DNA from 3 places in the Mesorhizobium sp. M0001 genome. Region 3 is predicted to be linked to each of the others. Evidence: predicted binding sites of a transcription regulator. Region 3 holds the regulator's gene; each other region holds the start of a gene.
What was found. The regulator PhoB, encoded in region 3, activates phosphate uptake and scavenging genes when phosphate is short. The targets are predictions, from matches to a motif close to TGTCATNNANCTGTCAT.
Positions count from the first base shown of each region.

Region 1: a site for PhoB is predicted at 3,592-3,608, ahead of phnF (phosphonate metabolism transcriptional regulator PhnF). Genes of this name have one in related genera too.
Region 2: a site for PhoB is predicted at 3,071-3,087, ahead of NKK50_RS01690 (BtaA family protein). Genes of this name have one in related genera too.

Region 1 is NZ_JAMYVS010000002.1:277,660-283,008, reverse strand. It holds gene NKK50_RS06340 (sugar ABC transporter ATP-binding protein) at 1-629, shown strand, start outside; gene NKK50_RS06335 (ABC transporter permease) at 665-1,630, shown strand; gene NKK50_RS06330 (zinc-binding alcohol dehydrogenase family protein) at 1,704-2,723, shown strand; gene phnF (phosphonate metabolism transcriptional regulator PhnF) at 2,822-3,571, opposite strand; gene phnG (phosphonate C-P lyase system protein PhnG) at 3,690-4,151, shown strand; gene phnH (phosphonate C-P lyase system protein PhnH) at 4,151-4,762, shown strand; gene NKK50_RS06310 (carbon-phosphorus lyase complex subunit) at 4,763-5,349, shown strand, end outside.
Region 2 is NZ_JAMYVS010000001.1:359,622-364,970, forward strand. It holds gene NKK50_RS01680 (serine hydrolase domain-containing protein) at 1-995, shown strand, start outside; gene NKK50_RS01685 (class I SAM-dependent methyltransferase) at 1,002-1,766, opposite strand; gene NKK50_RS01690 (BtaA family protein) at 1,763-3,061, opposite strand; gene NKK50_RS01695 (ATP-binding protein) at 3,184-5,166, opposite strand; partial or broken gene NKK50_RS01700 (ATP-dependent DNA ligase) at 5,293-5,349, opposite strand, start outside.
Region 3 is NZ_JAMYVS010000014.1:90,124-95,472, forward strand. It holds gene pstC (phosphate ABC transporter permease subunit PstC) at 1-679, shown strand, start outside; gene pstA (phosphate ABC transporter permease PstA) at 676-1,992, shown strand; gene pstB (phosphate ABC transporter ATP-binding protein PstB) at 2,010-2,834, shown strand; gene phoU (phosphate signaling complex protein PhoU) at 2,876-3,580, shown strand; gene phoB (phosphate regulon transcriptional regulator PhoB) at 3,597-4,286, shown strand; gene NKK50_RS27335 (ROK family protein) at 4,317-5,349, opposite strand, start outside.

The sequences.
Region 1 (5,349 bases), on a different contig from region 3:
ATGGCCTGATCGGCGCCGGGCGGAGCGAGTTCGTCACCACGCTCTATGGCCGCCACAAGAAGTCGGCCGGACAGGTCCTTTGGCAAGGCAAGCCGGTCCACATCAATTCCGAGCACGACGCGATCAAGCTCGGCATGGCGCTGGCGCCGGAAAGCCGCCGCGACCAGGGCCTGTGCCTGAACCTGCCGGTCGGCCTCAACCTCAACCTGCCGATCTACAAGCGCATCTCCAGCAACATGCTGATCTCCGGTGCGAAGGAAAAGGCCGAGGCCGATCGCCAGATCGCCGGCCTCCGCATCAAAACGCCGACGCGCGGCGCCCTGGCCTCCAGCCTGTCCGGCGGCAACCAGCAGAAGATCGTCATCGGCAAATGGCTGGCGCATGGCGCCAAGCTGTTCATCTTCGACGAGCCGACCGTCGGCGTCGATGTCGGCACCAAGGCCGAGATCTACCGCCTGTTCGGGGAACTGTTGTCCAAGGGCGCCGGCATCATCCTGATCTCGTCCTATCTGCCCGAGGTTTACGAGCTCGCCGATACGCTGCACGTGTTCCGGCGCGGCAAACTGGTCGCCAGCCACGGTTTTCGCGCCGCCAGCCATGAAGACGTGCTGACGCAGGCGATCGGCTGAAAACGCCGTCCAGACAAGAAGAAACGGGAGGAACCATGAGCATCGAAACCGCCGCGATCGAAAAACCGAAACGGAACTACAACGTCCTGTTCGGGCTGACGCTTCTGGCGTTGCTGGTTCTGCTCTGGATCGTGCTGTCGGTGGCGACGCCGAGCTTCGCGTCCTCCAACAACATCGCCAATCTTTTGCGGCAGGGCTCGATGATCGCCATCATGGCGGTCGGCCAGACCTTCGTCATCATCACCGGCGGCATCGACCTCTCGGTCGGCGCCGTGGTCGGCTTCGCCACCGTCATTGTCGCCATGATGATCAATGCCGGCTTTCCGATCTGGGTCGCCATTCTGGTGACGCTGCTGGTCGGCGTTGCCATCGGCCTGTTCCATGGCTTCGGCATCGTCAAGATGGGCCTGCCGCCCTTCATCATCACGCTGGCGACGCTGACCTCGTTGCGCGGCATCGGCCTGTTGATGACCAACGGCAATTCGATCAACATCAACAGCGACAGCTTCACCGCGTTCTCGCGCAGTTCCTTTGTCGGCATCCCCAATCTGTTCTGGATGGTGATCCTGGTCGGTATCCCGGCCTACATCTTCCTGCACCACAGCCGCTGGGGCCGCTATCTCTTCTCTGTGGGATCCAATGCCGAGGCCTCGCGCCTCTCGGGCGTCAATGTCCAGCGCACCATCTACATGGCCTACACGCTGTCGGGCCTATGCGCGGCCTTCGTCGGCGTGCTGCTGGCGGCGCGCATCGGCATCGGCAACCCGACCCAGGCGGAAGGTTGGGAGTTGCAGGCGATCGCCTCATCGGTGATCGGCGGCACCTCGCTGTTCGGCGCCGTCGGCTCGGTGCATGGCCCACTGCTCGGCGCCTTCATCCTGGCCACCATCAACAACGGCGCCAATCTGCTCAACGTCAACTCGTTCTGGCAGCGCATCATCACCGGCGCGCTGATCATAATCATCGTCTATTTCGACGGGCTGCGCCGTCGCGGCAAGTAATTCTCCCTGACCTTCTGCGCCGGCCTGCTTAACAACGGACCGGCGCCTTTTTGAGAAACACTGGAATTGCCGAATGAAAGCTGTTGTCTGCCGCTCGCCCGGCGAGCTTGTCCTGGAAGACCGGCCGGCGCCAGGAGCGCCGCCTGCCGGCTGGGCGCTGGTCGCCGTCAGCCATGTCGGCATCTGCGGCACCGACTACCACATCTTCGAAGGCAAGCACCCGTTCCTTGCCTATCCCCGCATCATGGGCCATGAAGTGTCGGGCACCGTCGTCGAGACCGGCGAAGATGTCGACCTTGCCGTGGGCGAGCCCGTCATCATCAATCCCTATCTCGCTTGCGGAAAATGCATCGCCTGCCGGCACGGCAAGCCGAATTGCTGCGTCAGGATCGAAGTGCTTGGCGTCCATCGCGACGGCGCCATGGCCGAGCAGATCCTGGTGCCGGCGCAGAATCTTTATCCGGCAAACGGCTTGTCGCTGGCCGATGCGGCGGCGGTGGAATTCCTCGCCATCGGCGCGCATGCCGTGCGGCGCGCTCGCGCCGAACCAGGCGCCCGCACGCTGGTCATCGGCGCCGGGCCGATCGGCCTTGGCGCAGCGCTGTTTGCGCGCATCGCCGGGCTCGATGTCAGCCTGCTCGACATGAGCACGGAGCGGCTGGATTTTGCAAAAGGCGAACTCGGCTTCGCCACGCTCGACGCCTCACAAAAAGCGGCAGCCGAACTGGTGCGCGAGGCAACCGGCGGCGAAGGGTTCGACATCGTCTTCGACGCCACCGGCAACACCGCCTCGGTGCAGTCGGCCTTCGCACATGTCGCGCATGGTGGCACGCTCGTGCTGGTCAGTGTCGTCAAGGACGACATCGTCTTTTCCGACCCGGAATTCCACAAGCGGGAAATGACATTGATCGGCAGCCGCAACGCGCTGAAAGTCGATTTCGACCACGTCGCCGCCTCGATCCGCAACGGCGCCGTGCCGCTGGCAAAACTCGTCACCCACCGCACCACGCTAACCGGCACACCGCGTGATCTCGCGCGCTGGGCGCATGAGAAATCGGGGCTGATCAAGGCTGTGATCGAGGTTGGGGCATAACATCGCAGGTGGTCCCGGCCCGAATGATGACGACCCGCGCAGGTTGACTCCCACTCCGTCCTCAAAACGCCAGGCCGGTGAAAAATAGGCGCGCCCCGCTACAGCGCCGACAGTTTCAGCTCCACCCGCTCCGCCGGAAACCGTGTTTCGGCGAACTGGATCGGCTGGCCGTCCGGTGTGACGTTGACGGCGACCGCGACCAGCACGATGGCGCCGGGCTGCAAATCGAGATCGGCAAGGTCGGCGGCGTCGGCGTGACGCGCCGACAGAACCGTCGATTGCCGGAGATAATCGTCGATGCCGAAACGCCGGAGCGAGGCGGTTATCGAACCGGTCTCCGCCATCACGGCATCGATGCCGGCGAAGCGCTTTGCTTCGTACCAGCTGGCGGCGCGGGACACCGGCCGTCCATCGGCTTCGCCGCGCGTCTCCAGCCGGATCACCTCGGTGCCCCTGGCAAGGCCGAGGCCGTCGGCGACGCGCTGGCTGGCCGATTCAACTACGGACGTGAGCAGCACGATATGCCGTTCCGAAGTCTGTCCCTGCAGGCCCGTCGAAAAACGCGTGCGCGCGCCGATCGGATAGGACAGCCGCTTGCGCGACAACACGAAAGTGCCGCGTCCCTGCTCGGCCCGCAGCACACCGTCCTGTACCAGGGCCGATATGGCGCTGCGCACCGTGTGGCGGTTGACGCCGTAGCGTTCGGCCAGCGCCATCTCCGGCGGCAGCGCGGCATTCTCGGCGAAATCGCCGGACGCAATCGAATGCAGGATCTGGTCGGCGATCTGCCGCCAGAGCGAGACGCCACTGCGGCGTTCAATGCTGCTCGCGCTCTTTTGAGCCACCATTTCCCCCCCGCTCCACCCCCTGTCATCCACCCGTCATGGACACGGGTTAGATAATAGGTATAATTTGTATAGTTGTCTATATCACTAGACAAATTTTATTTGGTCAGGGAGTAACCCAATGCGAGGACAGGAAGCGCGGGAACAGGCCGAGCGCAAAGACGTCATGGCAACGCTGGCGCAGGCTAACGGCGACGACATCGCCCGGCTCTGGAACGAGGCCGGCCTGACCTCCGAGGCCGAGCTTCTGCGTGGCCCGGAAACCGGTCTGGTCACCGTGCGTGGTCGCATCGGCGGCGGCGGCGCACCCTTCAATGTCGGTGAAGCGACGGTCACCCGCGCCACAGTTCGGCTCCCTTCCGGACAGGTCGGCCACAGCTACATGCTTGGCCGCGACAGGAAGAAGGCCAGGCTGGCCGCAATCGCCGACGCGCTCTGGCAGGACCCGGCGCAGCGGAGGACGGTCGAAACCGCGCTGGTGGCGCCGCTGCGTGCCGCCCAAGGCGAAGCGCGCGAAAAGCGCCGCGCCGAGACGGCGGCAACGAAAGTGGATTTCTTCACCATGGTGCGCGGAGAAGACTGATGGACATCGCAGCTCAATCGATCGACGGCGGTTTCGCCGATCCGGTGTTCAACGCCCAGACCGTCTTCCGCGCAATCATGGACGCCATGGCGCGGCCGGGCAGCGTGCAGCCTCTGCCGGCCTTCGCCCGGCCGCCGGCGCCGCTGTCGGCAACCGCCGGCGCCATCGCGCTTTCGCTATGCGACAACGACACCCCGCTCTGGCTCGACCCTGCCTTGCAGGCGTCCGCGGCAGTCAAATCCTGGCTCGGTTTCCACACCGGCGCGCCACTTGCCAACACGCCGGCCGATGCGCATTTCGCCTTGATCGCCAACCCGGCCGAGATGGCTGCTCTCGACGGCTTTTCGCAAGGCACGCAGGACTATCCCGACCGCTCGACGACACTGATCCTGCAGGTCAGCAATCTCGTCTCGGGCGCGCCGCTGTTGCTCGAAGGTCCTGGCATCGAAGTCTCTGCCGCGATCGCGCCGGCACAGATGCCGCGTCATTTCGTCGAACAGTGGAAGCAGAACAGCCAGCGCTTTCCGCGCGGCGTCGACATCCTCCTGGCGGCGCCCAACGGTATCGCCTGCCTGCCGCGCACGACGCGCATCAATACGATGGAGGCATAAATGTATGTCGCGGTAAAAGGCGGCGAAGTCGCAATCGCCAATGCCCACAGCCTGCTTGCGGACCGCCGTCGCGGCGACCGTTCGGTGCCGGCGCTGCGCCTCGACCAGATCGTGGAACAGCTGGCGCTCGGCGTCGACCGGGTGATGAGCGAAGGATCGCTCTACGACCGGGAACTGGCGGCGCTCGCCATAGTCCAGGCGCGCGGCGACATGATCGAGGCGATCTTCCTGGTGCGCGCCTACCGCACCACACTGCCGCGCTTCGGCTACACCAACGCCATCGACACCGGCGCCATGCTGGTCGAGCGGCGCGTGTCGGCGACCTACAAGGATTTGCCCGGCGGCCAGCTGCTTGGGCCTACCTTCGACTACACCCACCGCCTGCTCGACCCGGAACTCGCCGCCGGCGCCGATGTCGCCGAACCGCTCCAGCGCGAGACGGAAACGCAGGCCATGCCGCGCGTTTCGACGATCCTCGCCCGCGAAGGGCTGATTGAGCCGGATGGCGACATGCCGCAGGACCATGTCCCCGGCGACATCACCCGCGAGCCGCTTGAGTTTCCGATGGCGCGCGACATCCGCCTGCA
Region 2 (5,349 bases), on a different contig from region 3:
CGGCCACCAAGGGCGATCTGTGGCCCGAGGGAGATCGAGTCGATGCCTCGCAAAATCCCGAAATCAACAAGATCCTCGACGGTGCGGCGATGACCGGCATCGGCATGCGCGCCGTGGTGGTGGTCAAAAATGGCCGCATTGTTGCGGAGCGTTATGGCGACGGCTTTTCGGCGAAAACGCCGCTGCTGGGCTGGTCGATGACCAAGACAGTCAACGCCGCGCTCGTCGGCACGCTGGTCAAGGACGGCAAGATGGCGGTGACCAATCAGGGCCTGTTCGGCTCATGGAAGGCGGACGGCCGCGCCGCCATCAGCCTTGCCGATATGATGGCGATGTCGAGCGGACTCGAGTTCAACGAGGATTATGGCGACGTTGCCGATGTGACGCGCATGCTCTACCTCGAACCGGATATGGCGGGCTTCGCCGAGGCCAAGCCGCTGACCGGCGACGTCGGCAAGGTCTTTTCCTATTCGAGCGGCACGGCGGTGATGCTGTCGCGGCTGTGGCAGGATGCTATCGGCGACAAGGACAAGGCGCTGATGTGGCCAAGGGCAGCGCTGTTCGGGCCGCTCGGCATGCAAAGCGCGGTGCTCGAAACCGACGAGGAGGGTACCTTTGTCGGCTCATCCTACCTCTATGCCACGGGGCATGACTGGGCGCGGTTCGGCCAATTCCTGCTGCAGGGCGGCGTCTGGAACGGCAACCAGATCCTGCCGGCCGGTTTCGTCGACTGGATGCGCGAACCGGCACCGGCCTCGAAAGTCTACGGCAAGGGGCAACTTTGGATCGAAGCCCCGGGGGACGAAGGAAATCCCGGCGCCGGCGTCGCCGCCGGCCTGCCCAACGATACCTACTGGATGGAGGGCCATGACGGCCAGACGGTCGCCATCATCCCGTCGGAGCAACTGGTGGTGGTGCGGCTGGGGTTGACGCCGGCCAAGCTCGGCTACCGGCCGCAGGTGATGGTCGGCGCGCTGATGAAGGCACTGCGCTAGCTCCCTTTACCCTCCCCTTGATGGGGAGGGTCGGCGCGTAGCGCCGGGGCGGGGTGCCTGGCCACCCGCGCCTTCGGCGCGGCCTCCCCCATCGAGGGGGAGGTAAGAGTGCGCGATCTTGACGACCGCCAGCCAGGCATAGCCGCGATAAAGCGCGCGGAAACAGAAGCTTGCGCCGGTTCGCCGAGATTCCGATTCCAAGACTTCGCGCAATGATTCACGTGGCGTGACATGGAATTTCTTGAGCCAGCCGCGCAGCAATGTCCGGAACCAGTTGGGCAAGCCTTCCTGCTGGCCGAAATCGACGACATGCAGCGAGCCGCCGGGTGCGAGTGCCGCAAGGGCTGCTGAAACCGTCTTTTCCCAGCCGGGGATCATCGACAGCGAATAGGACACGAAGATGCGGTCGAAGCGCTCGATGCCGAACAGCGTCTTGGCGTCGAAATCGGTGGCGTCGCCGCGCGCCAGCACGGCGCGGCCGGACAGGCCGTCGCGGCCGATCGCCTTGCTCGCCGTCTCCAGCATCTCGGCCGAGATGTCGAGGCCGTAGAGGCGGGCGTCGGGATAGCGGCGGGCGGCAAGCGCGATGTTGCGGCCGGTGCCGCAGCCAAGTTCGAGCACTCTGCCATTCGCCGGCACATCCAGCCCGGCTATCATCTGGTCGCGGCCAAGCAGATAGTATTTGCGGGTCAGGTCGTAGATATGGCGTTGCCAGCGATAGACGCCGTCCATCAGTTCGGCATGGTCGGCCGGCAGCTCGCTCGCGCTCATGCCGCGCGCTTCACATAGAGGTGGAAGCCGCCATAGATGGCCGAGCGGTCGCGGGCCGAACAGTCGCGCGAGGCCTCGTCCTCGTAGGTCCACTGGTCGAGCAGCGAGATCGAGACGCGGCCCGGCAGCAGGCTGGGCTCGGCGGCGGTACGGAAGATGACTCGGGCGCCGACCGAGGCGGTGCGGGTGATCTCCGACCAAAGGGCATTGAGCTGGTCGTTCGTCATCCAGTCCTGCGCGTCGAGCAGGACGAAACGATCGACGGTGCCTGCGTCCTTGCCGGCCAGAAATTCGATCAGATTGGCGTGGTGGATGCCGACGCGATCGACATTGTTGCGGATCGCCTTGTAGTTGGCCTCTTCTAGATAGGCGGGCAGGGCGGCCTCACCCGGATTGGGATAGCGACGGGCGAAGGCTTGCCAAGCGAAGTAGTTGTTCTTCAGCGGAAAATCGCAAGCGAGCTTTTCCAGCCGGGCCTTCAGCACGCTGGCCATCGAACCATCGCCCGAGGTGATCAGCGAATCGTACTGCGCCGGCGGAATGCCGAGGCCGAACAGCGAAGCCTTGCGCGAGGTAGCCCAGCGCAACAGCTTCTTGTCGAAGACCGGCGCCAGCTCTTCGTTGAAGAAGCGGCGCTGGTCGGCGAGGCTCTTCGACGCCATGATACCGGCGGGATCGACGCCGAAGAATTTGGCGATGCGGTGGCCCATGGCGATGAACAGGCCGAGCAGGCCGGTCTGGTAGAAATTGCGGTCGAAGACGGTGATGCGCCGGCGGCCGGGCCAGCTGCGACGCTCCCAATAGTGGCGGCTGACCGGGTCGAGATGCGGCGCGATGAAGCGGTCATAGGCTTGCGAATTGTGGCTGGTGCCGGCGGCGCCGAAGAAACGGAACAGATCGCCCTGCGAGGGCAGATGCCGCACCGCCTCCAGCTTCATCCGGTTCAAGGCGATGTGGGCGGCGTTGAGGTCGACCGCATCGACGCGTTCAGGCGAGCGGGTGAGGTAGGCGAGGATGTTGCAGCCGCCCGACGCTATGGTGACGACGCGGTGACCCTGGCCAAGCTGCATGGCCTCCATGTCGACTTCAGGGTCTTCCCAGATCTGCGGATAGACGAGACCGGAAAACAAGAGGGCGAACAGCCGCTCCGAGATGCCGGCCTTCGACAGCGGGCGGTTCTGGTAGACGGCTTTTCCAACTTCCTTGCCGCGGCGAAAAACGAGATCCGAGGAGACGTCCGTCATGGCAAAGTGATTCCCCATTTGCTTTGCCGCAAGCGGGTAACTCAGGGGCATGACAGGCGGGTGACAGCCTGTTGACGCGAGTTCAGGCTGTAGCGCGCAAAATCGTTTGGCACCTCCGCGCAACTTCATTTGGCATCAGAAAGCTACTCTCGGCCGGCGGCCGCGATCAGCTTTCAAATACCGAGTTGCTTGAAGAACGCCTCGTTTCTCATTCGTGCGTCTTTCAGCACGTAGCGGTAGCTCAGCGCTTGAATGAATGCCTTATAGTCATCGTTATAGCCGTAGAACCCGCCGCCTCCGGGTAGCGGGACGTTGATCTGGGCCATCCTCAACCATTTTCGGAGATTGGGTGTTAGGTCCGCGATGATGTAGCAAAAGAACGGTGTGGTTTCCGAAATCTCTTGGATAAGGCCGCCAGACCGGTCCAGGACTTTGCCAGCGCGAAGCTCCTCGATATAGCCGTAGATCTGAGTGAATGGATTCTCGTCATCATTGTAGTCGTTTCGAACCGGCTTTTTAAATTCAATGATGACGACCGGTTGGTCAGTTCCTGGGCGGTGATAGGCAGTTCTGCCTCCGAACAGGAGAACGTCCGGCCGACTGCCTGAATCGCTCTCGGCCAAAAGGGTTTTCAGCTTTTTGTCCGAGGCCCAATGCTCATAGTACGTAAGTTTGTCATCGATGATCCAAAGGTTGTGCTTGTCGATATGGATTTCGCTATTCGTAACCCTCATAGGAACGACGAAGCTATGCAGAGCCTCCTCCGCATGCTGTTTCATTGTGCCGTCAGGCCGGTAGCCCAGCCTTCTTTCCAACAGGTCCAACACCACCTTTCTTCGTACCGTATAGTCCGCAAGCACTGAGAATTCTTGGGCTGTCAACCGGCTCACAATAGCTTGAACACCGCTTTGGACCGGATCTTCATCAGAGACTTTCTCTTTCGAGAGCACCTCGACCTTACGTTCAATGTCGCGGTTCTCCCGAAAATCGTACAATGCCAGATGCTGGTAGATTTGTTCGGAAGTGCGAAAATTGCGCGGGATTTTATCGGCCACGAAATCCCTGGGATTGCTCAGCAGATATGAAAAGCGAGGATATTTTTTGACCACATTTCGCAAGAGATCTGTTTGCTTGTCTATGACCCTGTCGAGTTGCGGGCCTAAGATAATTTTGATCTCAGCAAGTGCCCCCCTCTTTGTCAATTCGATGGTTTCCGCATCCAGGTCGAATGCTGTCCTTTCCGAATTCACAGCCTCATCCAGAAGGCTTCCACTCACAACGCCTGCATAGGCATAACGCTGTCCGTCGCGTTCGATATATGTCGCTAGGCCGAGCGCCAAGCCGATGTCGAAGGATGCTACCACTCGATCATGGGCCGCAAGATACAGCGTATGACTTACCTTGCCTTCGAGGACGCCCTGCCGAAGAAGATTGTGTTCAAGATGCAGCTCCTCGGTCTCAGAAACTGGGAAGTCGAGCTCTCCCAGTTCTACTCCTTGGGAACCCAAAAACTCGCCTAGATCGTAGCTCTCAGTCGCGGTCTCGATCGTTATGGACGGTTTCGCCTTTGAAACAAGGTAGGGTAGGAAGTGAGCCGCAATTTTCCGTAAAATGGTATCGGTGCGTGACGGCATATGTCGCGCATATTCCGGTTTCATTCGAATGAGCTTAACGACCGTGCCGATCTGGCCATCTGGAGCCGGCTTCACTGTGTGCTGTTGAATCGGTCTAAGGTTGTCCAGCAAAATGTAGAAGTGCCGAACATACAGTTCTCCGGCCAGCGCAAAGACGCTCGTGACCTCGGCGGAATCGAAAACTTTAAGCCAGGAGAGCCGGCCAACTCCTTTGCCACCACGCTTAGCTTTGTGATCGCTATCGTAGGTCCGAAAAGACGTGAAATTATCGTTGTCTAGGCCGATTCCGTTGTCTCTGATTTCAACGCTTGGAGCGCCATTATCCATGAAAATTGAGACGCCGATCCGGCCGCCTCTCACCCACTCCTGTAGGAAGCGATCTTGAACGGCGTGAATTGAATTATAAATTGCCTCGTAAAGAGGGACCAGGGCGTTTGAAGGCGTCGTCGGACCGAGCGCGAGGTTCTTGACCCGGCGCACCAAGTTTGACTGGAAAAGAAGCTCTTCGGTTTCTTCTAGCACGTCACCCTCCATGCATCCCTGGTATTCATCCCCGCTAGACCTCGTGACACCACAGCGTCTAGCCCGGCTTACCAGCTATAGGCCGCTGCGCCGGGCCTGTCCCGTTCCATTGAATGAACTGAGCCCGCGGCGGTCGTCGAGGTCCATACCCCGCAAGTCATGGCCGTTAAGGTGCAGCAGATC
Region 3 (5,349 bases):
CGCCGCCGTCGCGCTTCTGGTCGCAGTGCCGGTCGGGCTGATGTCGGCGGTCTACATGTCCGAATATGCCTCGCGCGGTGTGCGCTCGGTGGTCAAGCCGGCGTTGGAACTGCTGGCCGGCATTCCGACCATCGTCTACGGCATCTTCGCCGTTGTCACGCTCGGACCGTTCTTGCGCGACCTGTCGGCGGCACTCACCGGCGGCTCGCCCTTCATCCAGGGCCAGAGCATCTTCACCGCCGGTCTGGTGATGGGCGTCATGCTGATCCCGGTCGTGTCCTCTTTGTCCGACGACATCATCACCGCGGTGCCGCGCGCAATGCGTGACGGCTCGCTCGGCCTCGGCGCCACCCGCTCCGAGACGATCAAGCGGGTGATCCTGCCGGCGGCACTGCCCGGCATCGTCGGCGCCATCCTGTTGACGGCGTCGCGCGCCATCGGCGAGACGATGATCGTCGTGCTGGCGGCGGGCGTCGCCGCCAATCTGACGGCCAATCCGTTCGAGGCGATGACGACCATCACCGTCAAGATCGTCAACCAGCTGACCGGCGACCTCGAGTTCAACTCGCCGCAGACGCTGGTCGCCTTCGCGCTCGGCCTGACGCTGTTCGCGCTGACGCTGGTGATGAACATCGTCGCCCTCTACATCGTGCGCAAGTACCGGGAGCAGTACGAATGACCGACATCCCCCTGGACACGATGGCGGGCGCCGTCGCGCGACCGCGCCGCGACATCGGGCTGAAGGCGCGCTATGCCGCCGAACGCCGGTTCCGCATCTATGGCGTGATTGCGATCTCGGTGGGCCTGGCGTTCCTGGCCATCATGCTGATCACCATCGTCTCGAAAGGCTACACCGCCTTCTGGCAGACGACGGTGACGCTGCCGGTCACCTTCGACGAGAAGGTGATCGATCCCTCCGGCAAGCGCGCGACCGACCCTACCGTGCTGATCAAGGCGAACTATCCCAAGCTCGCCGAAAACGCGCTGGTGGCCAAGCTCGGCATCGATCCGGCCAACAAGCCGATGATGCTGAAGCTCAAGGGCTTCCTGTCGGAAGGCGCCCGCGTCCAGCTGCGCGACATCGTCTCCGCCGATCCGTCGGTGATCGGCAGGACGCGTGACGTCGACATCCTGGCTGCCGCGAACCTCGACTCGGCCTTCAAGGGCCAGATCGACCTCGGCGTCGATGAAGCGCGCCGCAAGGTGTCCAACCAGCAGATCGACTGGATGAACAAGCTTAAAGCCGACGGCGTGATGGCCGAGCATTTCAACACCGGCCTGTTCACCTATGGCGCCTCCAGCCGGCCCGAAACGTCGGGCATGGGCGTGGCGATCATCGGCTCGTTCTACATGATGGTGATCGTGCTGTTGCTGGCGCTGCCGATCGGCGTCGCCGCCTCGATCTATCTCGAGGAATTCGCCAAGAAGAACCGCTTCACCGACCTGATCGAAGTCAACATCAACAATCTCGCGGCGGTGCCGTCGATCGTCTTCGGTCTGCTTGGCCTTGCCGTGTTCATCAACTTCCTCGGCATGCCGCGCTCGGCTTCCTTCGTCGGCGGCCTGGTGCTGACCTTGATGACATTGCCGACCATAATCATCGCCACGCGCGCCGCCCTCGCCGCGGTGCCGCCGTCTATCCGCTCGGCGGCCCTAGGTCTCGGCGCCTCCAAGATGCAGATGGTGTTCCATCACATCCTGCCGCTTGCCGCCCCAGGCATCCTTACCGGCACCATCATCGGCCTGGCGCGTGCGCTCGGCGAGACAGCACCGCTGCTCTTGATCGGCATGGTCGCTTTCGTCGCCGATTATCCGACGACGCCTTTCGATCCGGCGACCGCGCTGCCGGTTCAGATCTATATGTGGGCAAACGAGGCTGAGCGCGCTTTTGTCGAGCGCATGTCCGGCGCCATCATCATCCTGCTCGTCTTCCTCATGGCCATGAACATCACCGCGATCGTGCTCCGGCGCCGCTTCGAGCGGCGCTGGTAGAAAAAAGGCAATTTGGTATGAACATCATGACCGAACAGTCCCTTGAGAATGCAGTGGGCGACAAAATGAACGCCAAGTCGAACGAAGTCATCAAGATGCGCGGCGACAAGGTCGGCGTCTTCTACGGCGAGAAGCAGGCGTTGTTCGACGTCAATCTCGACGTCCGCCAGAACCAGGTGACGGCGCTGATCGGCCCGTCCGGCTGCGGCAAGTCGACCTTCCTGCGCTGCCTCAACCGCATGAACGACACCATCGATTCGGCGCGGGTGACCGGCAAGATCACGCTCGATGAAGACGACATCTACGACAAGAACATCGATGTCGTCGAACTGCGCGCCCGCGTCGGCATGGTGTTCCAGAAACCCAACCCGTTCCCGAAGTCGATCTACGAGAACGTCGCCTACGGCCCGCGCATCCATGGGCTGGCCAAGCGCAAGTCCGACATGGACCAGATCGTCGAGCAGAGCCTGAAGAAGGCTGCGATCTGGAACGAGGTCAAGGACCGCCTGCAGGAGCCCGGCACCGGCCTGTCCGGCGGCCAGCAGCAGCGCCTGTGCATCGCGCGCGCCATCGCCGTGTCGCCGGAGGTGATCCTGATGGACGAGCCCTGCTCGGCGCTCGATCCGATCGCCACCGCCCGTGTCGAGGAGCTGATCGACGAACTGCGCCAGAACTACACGATCGTCATCGTCACCCACTCGATGCAGCAGGCGGCGCGCGTCTCGCAGCGCACGGCGATGTTCCATCTCGGCTATCTCGTCGAGGAGGGCGTCACCGACAAGATGTTCACCAACCCCGACGACAAGCGCACCCAGGACTACATTACCGGCCGCTTCGGCTGAGCCGTCCGGCGGGTGAATTTTTAGGCACGAGGACCAAGATCATGGGTGAACATACCGTCGCCTCCTTCGATGAAGAGCTCGGGCAGATCAGCAAGCTGATCCGCGACATGGGCGATCTGGCCGGCTCGATGGTCAGCGGCTCGACCAGGGCGCTGCTCAATTCGGACAATGCGCTGGCACAGCGTGTCGTTTCCGACGACGCCATCATGGATGCGCGCCAGCGCGAACTGGACGACCGCGCCATCACGCTGATCGCCAAGCGCCAGCCGATGGCCAACGATCTGCGCGCCGTGGTCGGCTCGATCCGCATGGCGGGCGACCTCGAGCGCATCGGCGACCTCGCCAAGAACATCGCCAAACGCGTCGGCACCGTGGGCTTGAGCGTCACGCCGCGCGACCTCTCGCACTCCATCGATGCCATGGCGCAACTGGTGCTGATCCAGGTGCAAGGCGTCGTCGAGGAATATGCCGCCACCGATGCGGCAGCGCTTGCAAAACTCAGGAATGACGACGAGCGCATCGACGTCAAATACACGTCCGTGTTTCGTGAGCTCTTGACCTACATGATGGAAGACCCTCGCAACATCACCGCCTGCACGCATCTCTTGTTCTGCGCCAAGAATCTTGAGCGCATCGGCGATCATGTCACCAACATCGCCGAAAATGCGTATTATGTGCTGACCGGCCAGCAATTGCCCGCCAATCGTCCGAAGCAGGACGAGACGGCGATGGCCACGCCGGCCTGATGAGGGTGAACTGCCTATGATCGCGCCACGCATCATGGTCGTGGAGGACGAGGAGCCGCTGGGCGTGCTCCTCCGCTACAACCTCGAATCCGAAGGCTATCAGGTCGAGGTGGTGACACGCGGCGACGAGGCCGAGATCCGCCTGCAGGAAAACGTGCCCGATCTCCTGGTGCTCGACTGGATGGTGCCCGCTGTTTCCGGCATCGAGCTCTGCCGGCGGCTTAGAGTGCGGCCCGAAACCGAGCGGCTGCCGATCATCATGCTGACCGCGCGCGGTGAGGAAAGCGATCGCGTGCGCGGCCTGTCCACCGGTGCCGACGACTATCTGGTCAAGCCATTCTCGACGCCGGAGTTCATGGCGCGCGTGAAGGCGCTGCTGCGCCGGGCCAAGCCGGAAGTGCTGTCCAGCGTGCTCAAGGTCGGCGACATCGTGCTCGACCGCGAGTCGCACCGTGTCTACCGCAAGAAGAGCGAGATCAGGCTCGGACCGACCGAGTTCCGGCTGCTCGAATTCATGATGCGCCATCCCGGCCGCGTGTTCTCGCGCAGCCAGCTGCTCGACAATGTCTGGGGCGAGACGATCTATATCGACGAGCGAACCGTCGACGTCCATGTCGGGCGCTTACGCAAAGCGGTCAACAACGGCCGCATGCCGGATGTCATCCGTACCATTCGCGGCGCCGGCTACGCGATCAGGGAAGACTAGGATGCTGCGCGTCGCGCCGTTGCCGGCCATTCAGGCGACATGCTTGCCGGATTTGGCCTGAATGCCCGGCGCGAAAATCTCCTGATCGACGAAGCCGAGCGCGCGCATGGCACAGCCTTCGCGGATCAGCGGCAGCTCGTTGGGCTCGGTGTCGAAGGAGATCGATTTCGAGTGCTGGCCGCCGGCGGTCTGGGCGATCGCTTCGCGCAATGCCGGTTCGATCAGGTCGAAGGCGGCGGCGCTGACGCCGACCATGGCGACGGGTGCCGGATCGATCAGTGCAAACAGGCTGCCGAGGCCGAAGCCGAGCGCCTCACCGGCCTTGCGATAGGCTTCGCGCTCCGGGCCATCGGTTTCGCGGGCGCGCGCGGCGAGTGCGCGCATATCAGCGTCGCCGATATCGACCGGCTCGGCATCTTCGCTCATCATTTTGGCGCTGCGCCAGATGGCGTAGTTTCCGGCATAGGCCTCGACGCAGCCGCGCCGCCCGCAGCGGCAGAGCGCGCCGCCCGGACGGTGGATCATGTGGCCGAACTCGCCGCCCGAGGAATGGGTGCCGGTGAACAGTTCGCCTTTCAGCACCAGCCCCATGCCGATGCCGTGCGACAAGAGGATCGCGATGAAATTGTCGCGGTAGCGCTCGGGCTGGCGCCATTGCAGGGCCACCGCCATCATATTGCAGTCGTTCTCCATGGTGGCAGGAATGCCGAATTCCGCTTCCAACATGTCGGCGAAGGCAATGTCGGTCAGTGGCGTGATTGGCGACCACAGCATGGCCCGCGCCTGCGAATCGGTGATGCCCTGGATGCCCATGGCAATGCGGGCGATGCTCTGGACATCGAGGTCCGGGTCCGCGAGACGCCGCCCGACGATTGCTACGCATTCGCCGATCAGCTCGTCGCGCGGCATGGTCAGCGTGTCGAGCCGGCGCTGTTCTTCCGCGACCACCTGGCCGGCATAGTCGATGACGGTGACGGAGAGGAAGTTCAGCGACAGCACCACGGTCATGACCGCCGCCGCTTCCGGGTTGAGGCCAAGGCCGACCTGCGGCCGGCCGCGTTTC